2 regions of the Streptomyces clavuligerus genome follow, and region 2 is predicted to be linked to the other one. Evidence: riboswitches for the same ligand, from Rfam matches in the RefSeq annotation. Region 2 holds a riboswitch; the other holds the start of a gene.
The links. A riboswitch is a leader RNA that binds a small molecule or an ion and turns the genes downstream of it on or off. The one in region 2 is predicted to bind cobalamin.

Region 1 (6,941 bases), 1.1 Mb from region 2:
CGAGATGTGGTGGCCGTTTATGCGCCGTGCCCGGTCGGGTGGCAGCATGGATCAGGTGAGTGTTGCTCCCACCGAGATCGAACGCCCAGCACCGGCGGAGGAGACCTTCGCCGTGCCCGAGCCGGACGTGCCGTGGGTGACGCTCGTCCACAACGACCCGGTCAATCTGATGAGCTATGTGACCTACGTCTTCCAGGCGTACTTCGGTTACTCCAAGGACAAGGCGCGCAAGCTGATGCTCGACGTGCACAACAAGGGGCGCGCGGTGGTCTCCAGCGGCAGCCGTGAGGAGATGGAGCGCGACGTGCAGGCGATGCACGGCTATGGGCTCTGGGCGACCCTCTCCCAGGACCGCGGCTGATGCCGGGACACTTCGAGCCGGTTCCCGGCGGTGGCGCCGCGGTGGCGCTGGACGATGTCGAGGTCTCCATCCTGCGCTCGCTCGCCGTGCAGCTCCTGGAGCTGATCGGGCCGGGGGACACCCCCGTCGAGGGCGAGGACCCGCTGGCGGCGCTGTTCGCCGAGGGCCCGAGCGAGCCCCCGTCCGACCCGGCGCTGGCCCGGCTCTTCCCCGACGCGTACGCGGGTCCGGGGGCGGACGGGTCCGGCAGCGGGACACAGGAGGCGTCCGCCGAGTTCCGCCGCTTCACCGAGAACGATCTGCGCACCCACAAGCGCGAGGACGCGCTCGCGGTGGTGCGGACGCTGGACTCCCTCGCCCCGGCCGCCGAGGGCGGGGCGGTCCTGAAGCTCTCCCCCGAGGACTGCGTGCGCTGGCTGCGGGCGCTCAACGACCTCCGGCTGACCATCGGCACCCGGCTTGAGGTCACCGACGAGGACGAGTCCAGCGCCCTCTACCGGCTGCCGGACTCCGATCCGCGCAAGCCGATGGTGATGGCCTACCTCTGGCTGGGCGTCCTCCAGGAGACGCTGGTCGAGACGCTGCTGCCCTGATCACCCCCCGGCCCCCGGCCCCGCACCGGGTCCGGGGGCCTTTCCACGGCCCCATATGACCGTTGTGCGGGGGTGTATGTCCGGCATTCGGACAGCGTACGAGGGGTGAACCCTCAGCGGACACTCAAATCCGAATAACGATCCTGTTACCACAAGGGCATACTTTGCCCGTCTTCGTGTCTTTTGTGCTGATTTCAGGGTGGCGTGAACCACACTCGGCCATCTGTACGGCCCATAAACCCGTGATAAACCTTCACTTCCGCCAGGGGCGCCACCCATGCTCCTGGAGGCGCTTGAGCCGGCGGATCGCCGGTGGCACTCCATCCGTATCCGGGGGGATCAGGACCTGATCCGCGTCCGCGCGCACGCATCGCAGCGGGAGCGGGTCCGCATGGAGAAAGGGCGCATCACCATGACCTCAGTGCAGGTCGGCAAGGAAGACGGGCACGACGGCAAGGGTGTCGCGGGACCCGACGGGTCCCCACCGCCCGAGGCCGCGGCCCAGGGCGAGAACCAGGGCTACCACCGGGCGCTGAACGCCCGGCAGATACAGATGATCGCCATCGGCGGCGCGATCGGCACCGGACTCTTCCTCGGTGCGGGCAAGGGCATCTCCAAGGCGGGCCCCAGTCTGATCCTCGCCTACGCCGTGGCGGGCGTGGTCATCTTCTTCATCATGCGCGCGCTCGGCGAGCTGCTGATGTACCGCCCGGTCGCGGGCTCGTTCTCCGACTACGCGCGGGAGTTCGTCAGCCCCTTCGCGGGCTTCGTCACCGGCTGGACCTACTGGCTCTTCTGGGTGGTCACCGGAATGACCGAGGTCACCGCGGCGGCCAGTTATATGACCTACTGGTGGGACATTCCCCAGTGGATCTCCGCGCTCGCCTTCACGATCATTCTCTACGGCGCCAACCTGATCTCCGTGAAGCTCTTCGGCGAGCTGGAGTTCTGGTTCTCGATGGTCAAGGTCACCGCGATCATCGGCATGATCCTCATCTGTGCGGGCATTCTGACGATCGGCTTCTCCGACGCCGGGGACACCGCGTCCGTCACCCTTCTCTGGGACGACGGCGGATTCTTCCCCAAGGGCATCGGCGGCACCCTGATGACCCTCCAGATCGTGATGTTCGCCTTCCTCGCCGTCGAGCTGGTCGGCGTCACCGCCGGTGAGTCCAAGGACCCCGAGAAGAACCTGCCGAAGGCGATCAACACCGTCCCGGTCCGTATCGCGATCTTCTACATCGGCGCCCTGATCATGATCCTGTCGGTGGTCTCCTGGACCAAGTTCCAGCCCGGGGTCTCGCCGTTCGTCGCCGCCTTCGACGAGATGGGGCTCCAGGTCGGCGCCGCCATCGTCAACTTCGTCGTGCTGACCGCCGCGCTCTCCTCCTGCAACTCCGGCATGTACTCCACCGGCCGGATGCTGCGCGACCTCGCGCTCAACGGACAGGGCCCGGGGATCTTCACCCGGCTCACCAGGAACGGCACCCCGCTGCTGGGCACCACGTTCTCCGCCGGTCTGATGCTGATCGGTGTCTGGATCAACTACCAGTGGCCCGGCGAGGCGTTCAACAAGATCGTCTCCTTCGCCACCATCTCCGGCATGTGGGCCTGGATCATGATCCTGGTCTGCCAGATCCGCTACCGCGCCAAGGCCGACCGCGGTGAGCTGCCGCACTCCACGTTCAAGGCGCCCGGCGCCCCCTGGACGAGCTGGTTCGCGCTCGCCTTCATCGGCATGGTGATCGTGCTCATGGGCATCGACAAGGACGCCCGGATCTCGCTCTATGTGGCCCCGGTCTGGGCCCTGCTGCTCGGCGTCGCCTATCTGGTGCTCAAGCGGCGCAACCCCCAGGGGGACGCCTTCAGCAAGAAGGACTGACCCCGGGGCCGCCCCGAGGGGCGGGCACCGGACACACCAGGGCGGGGCCGTACGGTACGACACCGTACGGCCCCGCCCTTGTCTTCTGTCTCTCCCGTTTCCCCCGTTCCCGCGGAGGCTCGGAGCACCTGCTCCCGGTTCTCTCGGACGGAACGTTTCCGCAGCTCGTCTGCTTATGCTGATCCGCATGCTGACGCTGACGAAGGCCCTCTTCGACCAGATCGTGGCGCACTCCCGCGCCGACCACCCCGACGAGGCGTGCGGCGTCGTCGCGGGCCCCGCGGGCACCGGACGCCCCGAGCGTTTCATCCCCATGCTGAACGCGGCCCGCTCGCCCACGTTCTACGAATTCGACTCGGCCGACCTCCTCACGCTCTACCGCGAGATGGACGACCGGGACGAAGAGCCCGTGATCATCTACCACTCCCACACGGCCACCGAGGCATACCCCTCCCGTACCGACCTCTCGTACGCCAATGAGCCGGGCGCCCACTACGTCCTCGTCTCCACGGCGGACACCGACGGCGCCGGGCCCTTCCAGTTCCGTTCCTTCCGGATCGTGGACGGCACCGTCACCGAGGAGGACGTCAAGGTCGTGGACGCCTACTGACCACGTACGATCACCGCACCGCACTACTGCACAGCAGGGCGGCGGGACCCAGGAAGCCGGTGTGACTCCGGCACGGTCCCGCCACTGTGACCCGGGCCCCGGCCCGGCAGTCAGGAACTGACCCGCCGCCCTTCTCCCATCACAGGGGACGTGGAAATCCCCAAGGAGGCCGTACCCCGCCATGTCCAGGCGCCGTTCCGCTGCCACCGCAGCCGCCCTGACCACCGCCCTGCTGCTCACGCTCACCGCCTGCGGCTCCGACAGCTCCGACAGCGGCGGGAAGGGAGGGACCGAGGCCGCCCGCCCCGGCGGTCCCTTCCCGTACACCGTCGACAACTGCGGGGTGAAGACCACCTACAAGGCCGCCCCGCAGCGGGTCGTCACCATGAACCAGCACGTCACCGAGATCATGCTGGAACTGGGGCTGGAGAAGTCCGTCGTCGGCACCGCCTACCTCGACGACGCGGTCCTGCCCCGCTACCGCCAGGCGTACGAGGCCATCCCCGTCATCGCCAAGGAGTACCCCTCCCGCGAGAAACTGCTGGCCGCCAACCCCGACTTCGTCTACGGCGGATACGCCACCGCCTTCGACGCCAAGGACGGCCGCACCCGCGACGCCCTGAAGGACTCCGGCATCGACAGCAGGCTCAATGTGGAGTACTGCACCGAGAAGCGCACCACCATGGACGATCTCTACCAGGAGATCGAGGAGGTCGGGGGCACCTTCGGCGTCCCCGAGCGCGCCGAGCGGTGGATCACGAAGGCCCGGGCCACGGTCGCCGGGACCGAGCAGCGGCGCGACGGGAAGCCGCCCGTCCCCGTCTTCGTCTACGACGCCGGGGACAAGACCGCCACCACCGTGGGCGGCAAGGGCATCGGCCATGAGCTGATCACCCGCGCGGGCGGACGCAACCTCTTCGCCGACATCGACAAGTCGTTCGGCGAGGCCACCTGGGAGGAGGTCGTGGCCCGCAAGCCGGAGGTCGTCCTCATCCTCGACTACGGCTCCGTCAGCGTCGCCCAGAAGAAGGAGCGGCTGCTCAGGGACCCGGCCCTGCGCGACGTTCCCGCGATCAAGAACAAGCGCTTCGCGGTGCTGCCGCTGTCGGACGCGGTCCTCGGGGTACGGGCGCCCGACGCCATCGCCAAGCTGTCCGCCCAGTTCGACCGGTGAGCCGACCGGTGAAGGCGGTGGGGACGGCGGGACCGGCGGGCACCGAGCAGCCGGGGAAGACGGGGAAGCGGTTGTTCCGGACGGTGCCCGCCGGGTCGCCGAAGGCCCCGGGCGCCCCGGCCGCGTCCTGGCTCCGCCGCGCCGCCGTCCTCACCGGGCTGACGCTCGCCCTCGTCGCCGCCGCCGTGGCCGGGCTCGCGCTCGGCTCGGTCCGCATCCCGCCCGGCGAGGTCGTCCGGGCCCTGCTGCCCGGCGCCGCGCCCAGCCCCTTCCGCACCATCGTGGTCGAGGTACGGCTGCCCCGGGTCCTGCTCGGGGCGGTCGTCGGGGCCGGACTCGCCGTCGTCGGCTGCGTCCTCCAGGCCCTGGTGCGCAACCGGCTCGCCGACCCCTTCCTGCTGGGGATCTCCTCCGGGGCGTCCACCGGCGCCGTCCTCGTCCTCACCCTCGGCATCGGCGTCACCACCGCCGTCGCCATGCCCGTCGGCGCCTTCCTCGGCGCCCTCGGCGCACTGGTCCTCGTCTACGCGCTGGCCAGCAGGGGCGGCGGGATGACCGGCACCCGGCTGGTGCTCGCGGGAGTCACCGTCTCCTACATCCTCACCGCCCTGACCACCCTGGTCCTGGTGGCCTCCGCCCGGCCCGAGCACTTCCGGGAGGCCCTGTACTGGTCCCTCGGCGGACTCGGCAGCGCCCGCTGGGACACCGTCTGGCTGCCCGCGGCCGTCACCTGCGCCGCGCTGCCGCTGCTGTTCGCGCTCTCCCGGCCGCTGGACCTGATGCTGGTGGGGGAGGAGAGCGCGACCGTGCTCGGCCTCGACGTGGCCCGCTTCCGCGCCGCCGTGTTCGTCCTGGCCTCCCTGATCACCGCCGTGCTGGTGGCCGCGAGCGGGGCCGTCGGCTTCATCGGGCTGATGGTGCCGCACGCCGCCCGGCTGCTGGTCGGCGCCACCCACCGGGCCCTGCTGCCGGTCTCGGCGCTCGCGGGGGCCGCCGCGCTGATCGTCGCCGACCTGGCGGCCCGTACCGTCGCGTCCCCGCAGGACATCCCCGTCGGCGTGCTCACCGCGCTGATCGGCGGGCCGCTCTTCCTGTGGCTGATGCGGAGCCGCACCGCACAAGGAGCAGCGCTGTGAGCCTTCCGCCCTCCACCGGGTCCGCTTCCCCCACCGGGCCTGCTTCCCCCGCCGGGGCCGCCCCCTCCACCGGGCCCGTTTCCCCGGCCGCGCCCGCGCCCTTCCCGGAGCCCGGACCCGCGCGGGCCGCGCTCGACGTGACCGGGCTGCGCTACGGCACCGGGGGCCGCCTCCTCCTCGACGGCGTCGCGCTCACCGCCGCCCCCGGCGAGACCGTCGGCCTGGTCGGCCCCAACGGCAGCGGCAAGACCACCCTGCTGCGCTGTGTGTACGGCGCCCTGCGCCCCACCGCCGGAACGATCCTGCTCGACGGGGACGATCTGCTCGCCCTCGGCACCCGGGCCCGCGCCCGGCGGATCGCGAGCGTCCCCCAGGACAGCCCCGCCGAGTTCGAGCTGACCGTACGGGAGATCGTCGCCATGGGCCGCTCCCCGCACAAGCGGTTCTGGGAGCCCGACACCGCCGCCGACGCCGCACAGGTCGACGAGGCCCTGGCCAGGCTCGCCGTCGACACCCTCGCCGACCGGCCCTTCCCCTCCCTCTCCGGCGGCGAACGCCAGCGCACGCTGGTCGCCCGCGCCCTGGTGCAGCGCCCCGCGCTGCTGATCCTGGACGAGCCGACCAACCATCTCGACATCCGCTACCAGATGGAGATCCTGGGCCTGGTCCGGTCGCTCGGCACCACGGCCGTGCTCGCCCTGCACGATCTCAACCTCGCCGCCCACTACTGCGACCGGATCGTCGTCCTCGCCGCCGGCCGGGTCGTCGCCGCCGGTCCCCCCGAGGAGGTGTTCACCCCCGAACTGCTCGCCGAGGTCTACCGCGTCGAGGCGGACATAACGGTCCACCCGGCCACCGGATCACCCTCGATCACCTATCTCCCGCCCGCATGGTGAGCGGCATCCATCCGACATACGAGATGGTCTTCCGGGATACGGACCGGGAATCGATACGATGACCGCATGGTTCTCCACGACATGAGCGACACGACGCCGGGCGGCACCCTGCTGCTCGTGGCGCGGCTCCATGTCGACCTGTGCCGTCTCGCCAGCGCGATGTGTCCCTGAGCCCGGCCCCGGGCCCGCCCGGGGAGCGTTCCGGTACCGCGGTCGGCACCAGGAACCACTGGGGAAAAGCCCGGAAAATCCCGGGAAGACCCGGAAGTATCGACCCGGAAACACCGAC
Region 2 (6,941 bases):
ACGACATGCTGGTTCCCCGGGCGGTCCCGCAGCACGGAGATCACCTCGGCGGTGTCCACCCACCCCCAGTGCAGGGGATAGGCGAACTCGTCGAGGACGTAGAGCTGATAGGTCTCGGCGGCCAGATCCCGCTTGACCTGCTCCCAGCCCTCCCGGGCCGCGTCCTCGTTGCTGAACTGCGCGTCCCGCTGCACCCAGGACCAGCCGGAGCCCATCTTGAACCAGTCCACCCGGCCGCCCTCACCGGACGCGCCCAGCACCCGGAGGGCGTTCTCCTCGCCGACCTTCCACTTGGCGGACTTGACGAACTGGAACACCCCGATGGGCCAGCCCTGGTTCCAGGCGCGCAGCGCCAGCCCGAAGGCGGCCGTCGACTTGCCCTTGCCGGTGCCCGTGTGGACGAACACCAGCGGACGGTTGCGGCGCTGACGTGTGGTGAGCCCGTCCTCGGGGACGACGGACGGCTTTCCCTGTGGCATTACGCGACCCTTCTCTCGGCGCGGTCGGCGGACGTGGACGCGGATGCGGATGCGGACGCGGTGCGGCCCGGGAGCCCGGTGTCGCGGTGCGGCCGGGCGGCGGGCGCGGCCCGGCCGCCCGTGGACGCGGCACGGGCGCCGTGCACCAGCCCGGTGATGGCGTCCGCGCGCAGCTCGTCCAGGGTGACGGCCGTGCCGCGCAGCTCCGTGGCCAGCTCGCCCGCGAGCCCCAGCCGCACCGGGCCCGACTCGCAGTCCACCACGATCGCGGCGGTGCCCTCGGCGGCGTGCAGCCGTGCCGCGCGGGCCGCGAGCCCGAGCGGATCCGGTCCGCCCGTCGCCCGGCCGTCCGTGACCACCACGAGCAGCGCCCGGCGCGAGGGGTCGCGCATCCGCTCCACCCGCAGCACGTCATGGGCCTTCAGCAGCCCGGCGGCCAGCGGGGTGCGCCCGCCGGTGGGCAGCCGCTCCAGCCGGGCCGCCGCCGCGTCCACCGACGAGGTCGGCGGCAGCGCCACCTCCGCCTCCCGGCCCCGGAAGGTGACCAGACCGACCTTGTCCCGGCGCTGATACGCGTCGAGGAGCAGCGACAGCACCGCGCCCTTGACCGCGCTCATCCGCCGCCGGGCCGCCATCGAACCGGAGGCGTCCACCACGAAGAGCACCAGATTGGACTCGCGGCCCTCCCGGGCGGCCTGCCGCAGATCGTCCCGCCGCACCACGAGCCCGGGGCCGCCGCGCCCGCGCGCCCGCTGGTGCGGGGCGGCGGCCCGTACCGTCGCCGCCAGATGCAGCCGGGTCAGCGCGCCCCGGGGCCGCCGGGACCCGGTCGTCCGCCCGTGCTCGGAGCGGGAACGGGACCTGCGGCCCGCCGCGCCCTCGCCGATGCCGGGGACGCTCAGCGTCCGGGCACGGAAGGGCTCGGCCGCCGCCACGGGCCGCTGCTCGCGTCCACCGCCGCCCGCCACCGCTCCGCTCTCCTCGCCGTCGGCGCCGCCGCCGTCGGCGCCGCCGCCGGCGGGCCGCTCCGGCTCCGGGGCCTCCTGCCGCTGCTCCGGTCCGCCCTGCGGAGGCACCCCGCCGCCGCCCCCGCCGGGGCCGCCGTCACCCGGACCGTCCCCATCGGGATCGGGGTCGGGATCGGGGTCGTCCTGCGGCTCCTGCGGCTCCTGCGAGTCCTGCGACTCCTCTGACTCCTGCGGGCCGAACTCGTCCAGCGTCCGGTCGAGCTTCTCCTCGTCCAGGCCGGGCGCGTCGAACGGATTGCGCCGCCGCCGGTGGGGGAGCGCCAGCAGCGCGGCCTGCCGGACATCCTCGGGGAGCACGTCCGTGCGCCCCGCCCAGGCGGCCAGCGCGGTCGCGGTCCGCGCCATCACGATGTCCGCGCGCATCCCGTCCACCTCGAACGCGGCGCAGGTCGCGGCGATCTGCCGCAGCACCGCGTCCCCCAGCACCACCCGGGGCAGCAGCTCCCGCGCGGCCGTGATCCGGCCCCGCAACTCCTCCTCGGCACCGGCCCAGCGCTCGGCGAACGCCGCCGGGTCGTCCTCGTACGCGATCCGCCGCCGCACCACCTCGACCCGCTGATCGGGCTCCCGGGAGGCCGCGACCTCGACGGTCAGCCCGAACCGGTCCAGGAGCTGCGGGCGCAGCTCGCCCTCCTCCGGGTTCATCGTCCCCACCAGCAGAAAACGCGCCGCGTGCCGGACGGATACCCCTTCGCGCTCCACATGGGACGCCCCCATCGCGGCGGCGTCCAGGAGGACGTCCACGAGATGGTCGTGGAGCAGATTGACCTCGTCGACATAGAGGATGCCCCGGTGCGCGTCGGCCAGCAGACCCGGCTCGAACGCCTTCACGCCCTCCGCGAGCGCCCGTTCGATGTCCAGCGCGCCCACCAGCCGGTCCTCGGAGGCGCCGACGGGCAGCTCCACCATCCGCGCGGGCCGTGCCCCGGCCCCGTCGGCCGCGCCGTGCGGACCGTCCGGACAGAGCGGGTCGGGCCCGGCGGGGTCGCAGGAGAACCGGCACGCCGCCACCGTCTCCACCGGCGGCAGCAGCGCCGCCAGGGCCCGTACGGCGGTGGACTTGGCCGTTCCCTTCTCGCCGCGCACCAGCACCCCGCCGACCCGTGGGGAGACGGCGTTCAGCAGCAGTGCCAGCCGCAGATCGTCCTGGCCGACGACGGCGGTGAACGGGTACGGGGTGCTCATGCGGTCTCCTCGACCAGTTCGGGCGCTCCGGGCGCGACAAAGGGAAGTCCGGCGGGCGCGCCCTGCTCGATCAGCCGCAGCAGCGCGTCCGTGTCCGTGTGTTCTTCGATCAGATCGCCGAGCCGGTCGAGCTGTTCCTCGCGCAGCGCGTCGAACGAGGTGTCCGGCGCGGGGACGAAACGCCGCCCCGCGTCCGCCGCGACCCGCCGCAGGAACTCCCGGCGGAAGCCGTCGCTCTCCAGCGAGCCGTGCCAGTGGGTGCCCCACACCGCGCCGACCCGGCAGCCGTCCAGGAAGGGTTCGCCGCCCAGGACGTCGGCGACACCGTGATGGATCTCGTACCCCTCCACCCGCTCACCGAGCGCGGTGCCCACCGGCCGGGCCAGCGTCTTGCCGGCGTGGAAGCGCACCCGTACGGGCAGCAGCCCCAGACCGGGCACGGACCCGGCGCGGGACTCGATCCCGTCCTCGATGTGCTCGCCCAGGAGCTGGAACCCGCCGCAGATGCCGAGCACGGGACGGCCCGCGGCGGCCCGGCGGGCCAGCTCCCGGGCGAGTCCGCGCTCCCGCAGCCACCGCAGGGCGCCGACGGTGCCCCGGGTGCCGGGGACGACGACCAGATCGGCGTCGGCCAGCTCCTCCGGGCGGTCGACGAAGCGGACGACGACGCCCGGCTCGGCGGCCAGCGCGTCGACGTCGGTGAAGTTCGACATCAGCGGCACCGCGCAGACCGCGACCCGGAGCACGTCCTCGCCCGCCGGCGGGGTCGGCCGGGACTCGCGGACCGCGCCCCGCAGCGAGACCCGGAGCCCGTCCTCCTCGTCGATGCCGAGGCCGTGCGCGTACGGCAGCACCCCGTACGTCGGCCGCCCGGTCAGCCCCCGGAGCATGTCGAGCCCCGGTTCGAGGAGGGACACGTCGCCGCGGAACTTGTTGACGAGATAGCCGGAGACCAGCCGCTGGTCCTCGGCCGTGAGCAGGGCCGTGGTGCCGAAGAACGAGGCGAAGACGCCGCCCCGGTCGATGTCGCCGACGACGAGCACCGGCAGTTGCGCGGCCCGGGCGACGCCCATGTTCACGATGTCCGTACGCCGCAGATTGATCTCGGCGGGGCTGCCCGCGCCCTCGCAGATCACCGCGTCATGGGTGGCGCGCAACTCCTCCAGGCACTCCATGACGGTGCCGAACAGGGCCTCCCGGCCGCCCCCGCGCAGCGGTCCGGGGGAGTCCCCGGGGGCCTGGGGGGAGCCGAAGTAGCCCCGGGCGCCCATCTCGCCCACCGGGCGGCCCAGCAGCACGACCTGGCTGGTGCGGTCCCCGCCGGGCTTGAGCAGGACCGGGTTCATCAGCGCGGTCGGCTCCACCCGGGCGGCCCGCGCCTGCATCGCCTGCGCCCGGCCGATCTCCGCGCCGTCCCGGGTCACATAGGAGTTGAGCGACATGTTCTGCCCCTTGAAGGGGGCCACCTTCAGCCCCTGGCGCACCAGCCAGCGGCAGATCCCCGCGGTGACGACGCTCTTGCCCGCGTCGGACGTGGTGCCCGCGACGAGCAGTCCGCCTCCGGTCATCGTGTCCCTCCCCGTCCCCCGCGCGCTGTCCGCAGCATGTGTCCGGCGGCGAGCCGCCCCACCGCGCTGACCCCCAGCGCCAGCAGCCCCACCCGCCGGGAGAGCCGGGCCGCGCGCTCGATGTCCGCGATCTCCACCGGGCGGCCCGCGCCGCCGTTGAGCACCGGGCGGTGCTCCACCCGCCCGCCGTACGCGAGGGTCCCGCCGAGCCGTACGCCGAGGGCGCCCGCGAAGGCCGCCTCGACCGGTCCGGCGTTGGGGCTGGGGTGCCGGTGGGCGTCGGCCCGCCAGGCCCGTACGGCGCCCTTCGGGTCGTCGCCCGCGAGCACCGCGAGGGCGGCCGTCAGCCGGGCCCCCGGCCAGCCCGCGAGATCGTCCAGCCGGGCCGAGGCCCAGCCGAAGCGCTGGTAGCGGGGGGAGCGGTGGCCGACCATCGCGTCCAGGGTGTTGACCGCGCGGAACGCGGCGAGTCCGGGCACACCCCCGAGCGCGCCCCACACCAGCGCGCCGACGACGGCGTCGGAGGTGTTCTCGGCCACGGACTCCACCACGGCGCGGGCCATCCCCCGCTCGTCCAGGGCCTGCGGATCACGGCCGCACAGATGCGGCAGCCGCGCCCGGGCGCGTTCGGTGTCCCCTTCGGCCAGCGCGGCACCGATGGTCCCGGCCTCCCGGCCCAGGGTGGTGCCGCCGACGACGGACCAGGTCACGGCGGCGGTCAGCGCCAGCGAGAGCGCCGGGCTGCGGCGCGCGCCCCGGGCCAGCAGCGCGGCGCCCGCGGCGGTGCCCCCGGCGCAGACGGCGGTGTGCAGGGCGCCCCAGCCGCGGTGGTCGCGCCAGAGCACCCGCTCGACGGCCCCGGCGGCCCGCCCGAAGGCGGCGACGGGGTGGCCCCGGCGGGGGTCGCCCAGCAGCAGATCGGCGGCGATGCCCGCGGCGGCGCCGCAGACGAAGATCCGTTCGGCCCGCACCGGCTCAGCCACCGGTTCCGGGGGCGCACGAGAGGGCCGCCGGGGCGACGGGGGTGGGGTCGGGGCCGGGCATGGCGATATGTCCTCACTCAGGGTGTCCGCGCCCTGGTTCGACGTGATCGGCGGCGAGAGTTCCTGGCTTCCGGGGGTTCCCGGTGACAGTGGCGGGACCGCGCCGGATTCGCACCGGCTTCCTCTGCTGCCGCCCATTGGCCCCGGCAGTCCACCACGCTGTGAGAACAGCCGTCAACCTGCCGTTGACCTGCGACGGCGGGGTGCGCGGGCACACGGAAGGGCCGGGCGTCCCTGGGGGATGCCCGGCCCTTTTCGTTCGGCTGTCGCGCCGCTCGTCAGGTGACGATCAGGTAGATCCCGAAGCTGACCGCGACGGCGCAGAGCGCGAAGCAGAGGTAGGCGCTGGTGCGGGCGAGGACGGCCGAGCCGCCCTGCGCGGAGGCGATCTCCTGCTTGCTGAGGCCGACGAGACCGAGGACGAAGAGGCCCGCGATGGTCACGGTGGCCAGGAGGCTCACGCCGAAGACGGAGCCGAGGGCTACCCAGTCGATGTTCATGCTGATCTTGTCCTTACACCGCGGCCGGGCTGGCCGGGCCGGAGTCGGGGGCGGTGGCCGGGGTGGCCGGGGTCTTCTGGAACCCGTCCTGACCGGTGACGACACCGGCGGGCGGCGGGGTGACGGCGGCCATGGCGGTGGTGACCACACCGGGAGCGTCCGTCTCCTCGGCGGTCTCGGCCTCGTTCACGTTGGTGTGGTCGACGACCTGGCGGCGGGAGTAGACCCAGATCGCGACGGAGGAGCCGATCAGGAAGGCGAGGACGACACCGACGCCCCAGGGGCCCTGCTTGGTGACCAGCTCGGAGAGGGCGGCGACCAGACCGGCGGCCGGCAGGGTCAGACCCCAGGCGACGAACATCCGGGTGGCGGTGGACCAGCGGACCACACCGCCCTTGCGGCCGAGGCCCGAGCCCATGACGGCGCCGGAGCAGGAGTGGGTGGTGGAGAGCGAGAAGCCCAGGTTCGAGGAGGCCAGGATGACGCTCGCGGCGCTGGTCTGGGCGGCGAAGCCCTGCTGCGGCTGGAGGTCGGTCAGGCCCTTGCCCATGGTGCGGATGATGCGCCAGCCACCGAGGTAGGTGCCGAGGGCGATCGCGACACCGGCGGAGACGATGACCCACATGGGCGGGTTGGAGCCGGGGGCGAGGACATCGCCGGCGACCAGGGCCAGCGTGATGATGCCCATCGTCTTCTGGGCGTCGTTGGTGCCGTGGGCGAGCGAGACCAGGCCGGCCGAGGCGATCTGCCCCGCGCGGTAGCCCTTGGCGCTGGTCTTGTCGTCGATGTTCTTGCCGAGCTTGTAGGTCAGCTTCGCGGCGAGGTAACCGCCGATACCGGCCACCAGGGGGGCCGCGAGGGCGGGGATCAGCACCTTGGTGACGACGGTGCCGCCGTTGACGCCGCTGATGCCGACCGAGGCTATGGTCGCGCCGATCAGACCGCCCATGAGGGCGTGCGAGGAGCTGGACGGCAGGCCGACCAGCCACGTCAGGAGATTCCAGAGGATGGCGCCGACGAGCGCCGCGAAGATCACTTCTGGTGTGATGCCTGACTCGTCGACCATGCCGCTGGAGATCGTCTTGGCGACCTCCACGGACATGAACGCGCCGACGAGGTTGAGCACGGCGGACATGGC

Region 1: another riboswitch for cobalamin. It lies ahead of CRV15_RS18325 (ABC transporter substrate-binding protein); the one in region 2 lies ahead of CRV15_RS22940 (cobalamin biosynthesis protein).

What each region holds. Positions count from the first base shown of each region.
Region 1 is NZ_CP027858.1:4,349,618-4,356,558, forward strand. It holds gene clpS (ATP-dependent Clp protease adapter ClpS) at 47-361, shown strand; gene CRV15_RS18310 (DUF2017 domain-containing protein) at 361-954, shown strand; gene CRV15_RS18315 (amino acid permease) at 1,367-2,836, shown strand; gene CRV15_RS18320 (M67 family metallopeptidase) at 3,024-3,446, shown strand; adenosylcobalamin (AdoCbl) riboswitch at 3,469-3,604, shown strand; gene CRV15_RS18325 (ABC transporter substrate-binding protein) at 3,628-4,620, shown strand; gene CRV15_RS18330 (FecCD family ABC transporter permease) at 4,704-5,756, shown strand; gene CRV15_RS18335 (ABC transporter ATP-binding protein) at 5,753-6,652, shown strand; gene CRV15_RS37705 (putative leader peptide) at 6,719-6,823, shown strand.
Region 2 is NZ_CP027858.1:5,440,902-5,447,842, forward strand. It holds gene cobO (cob(I)yrinic acid a,c-diamide adenosyltransferase) at 1-479, opposite strand, end outside; gene CRV15_RS22930 (putative cobaltochelatase) at 479-2,692, opposite strand; gene CRV15_RS22935 (cobyric acid synthase) at 2,689-4,260, opposite strand; gene CRV15_RS22940 (cobalamin biosynthesis protein) at 4,257-5,231, opposite strand; cobalamin riboswitch at 5,339-5,474, opposite strand; gene CRV15_RS22945 (hypothetical protein) at 5,582-5,803, opposite strand; gene CRV15_RS22950 (inorganic phosphate transporter) at 5,817-6,941, opposite strand, start outside.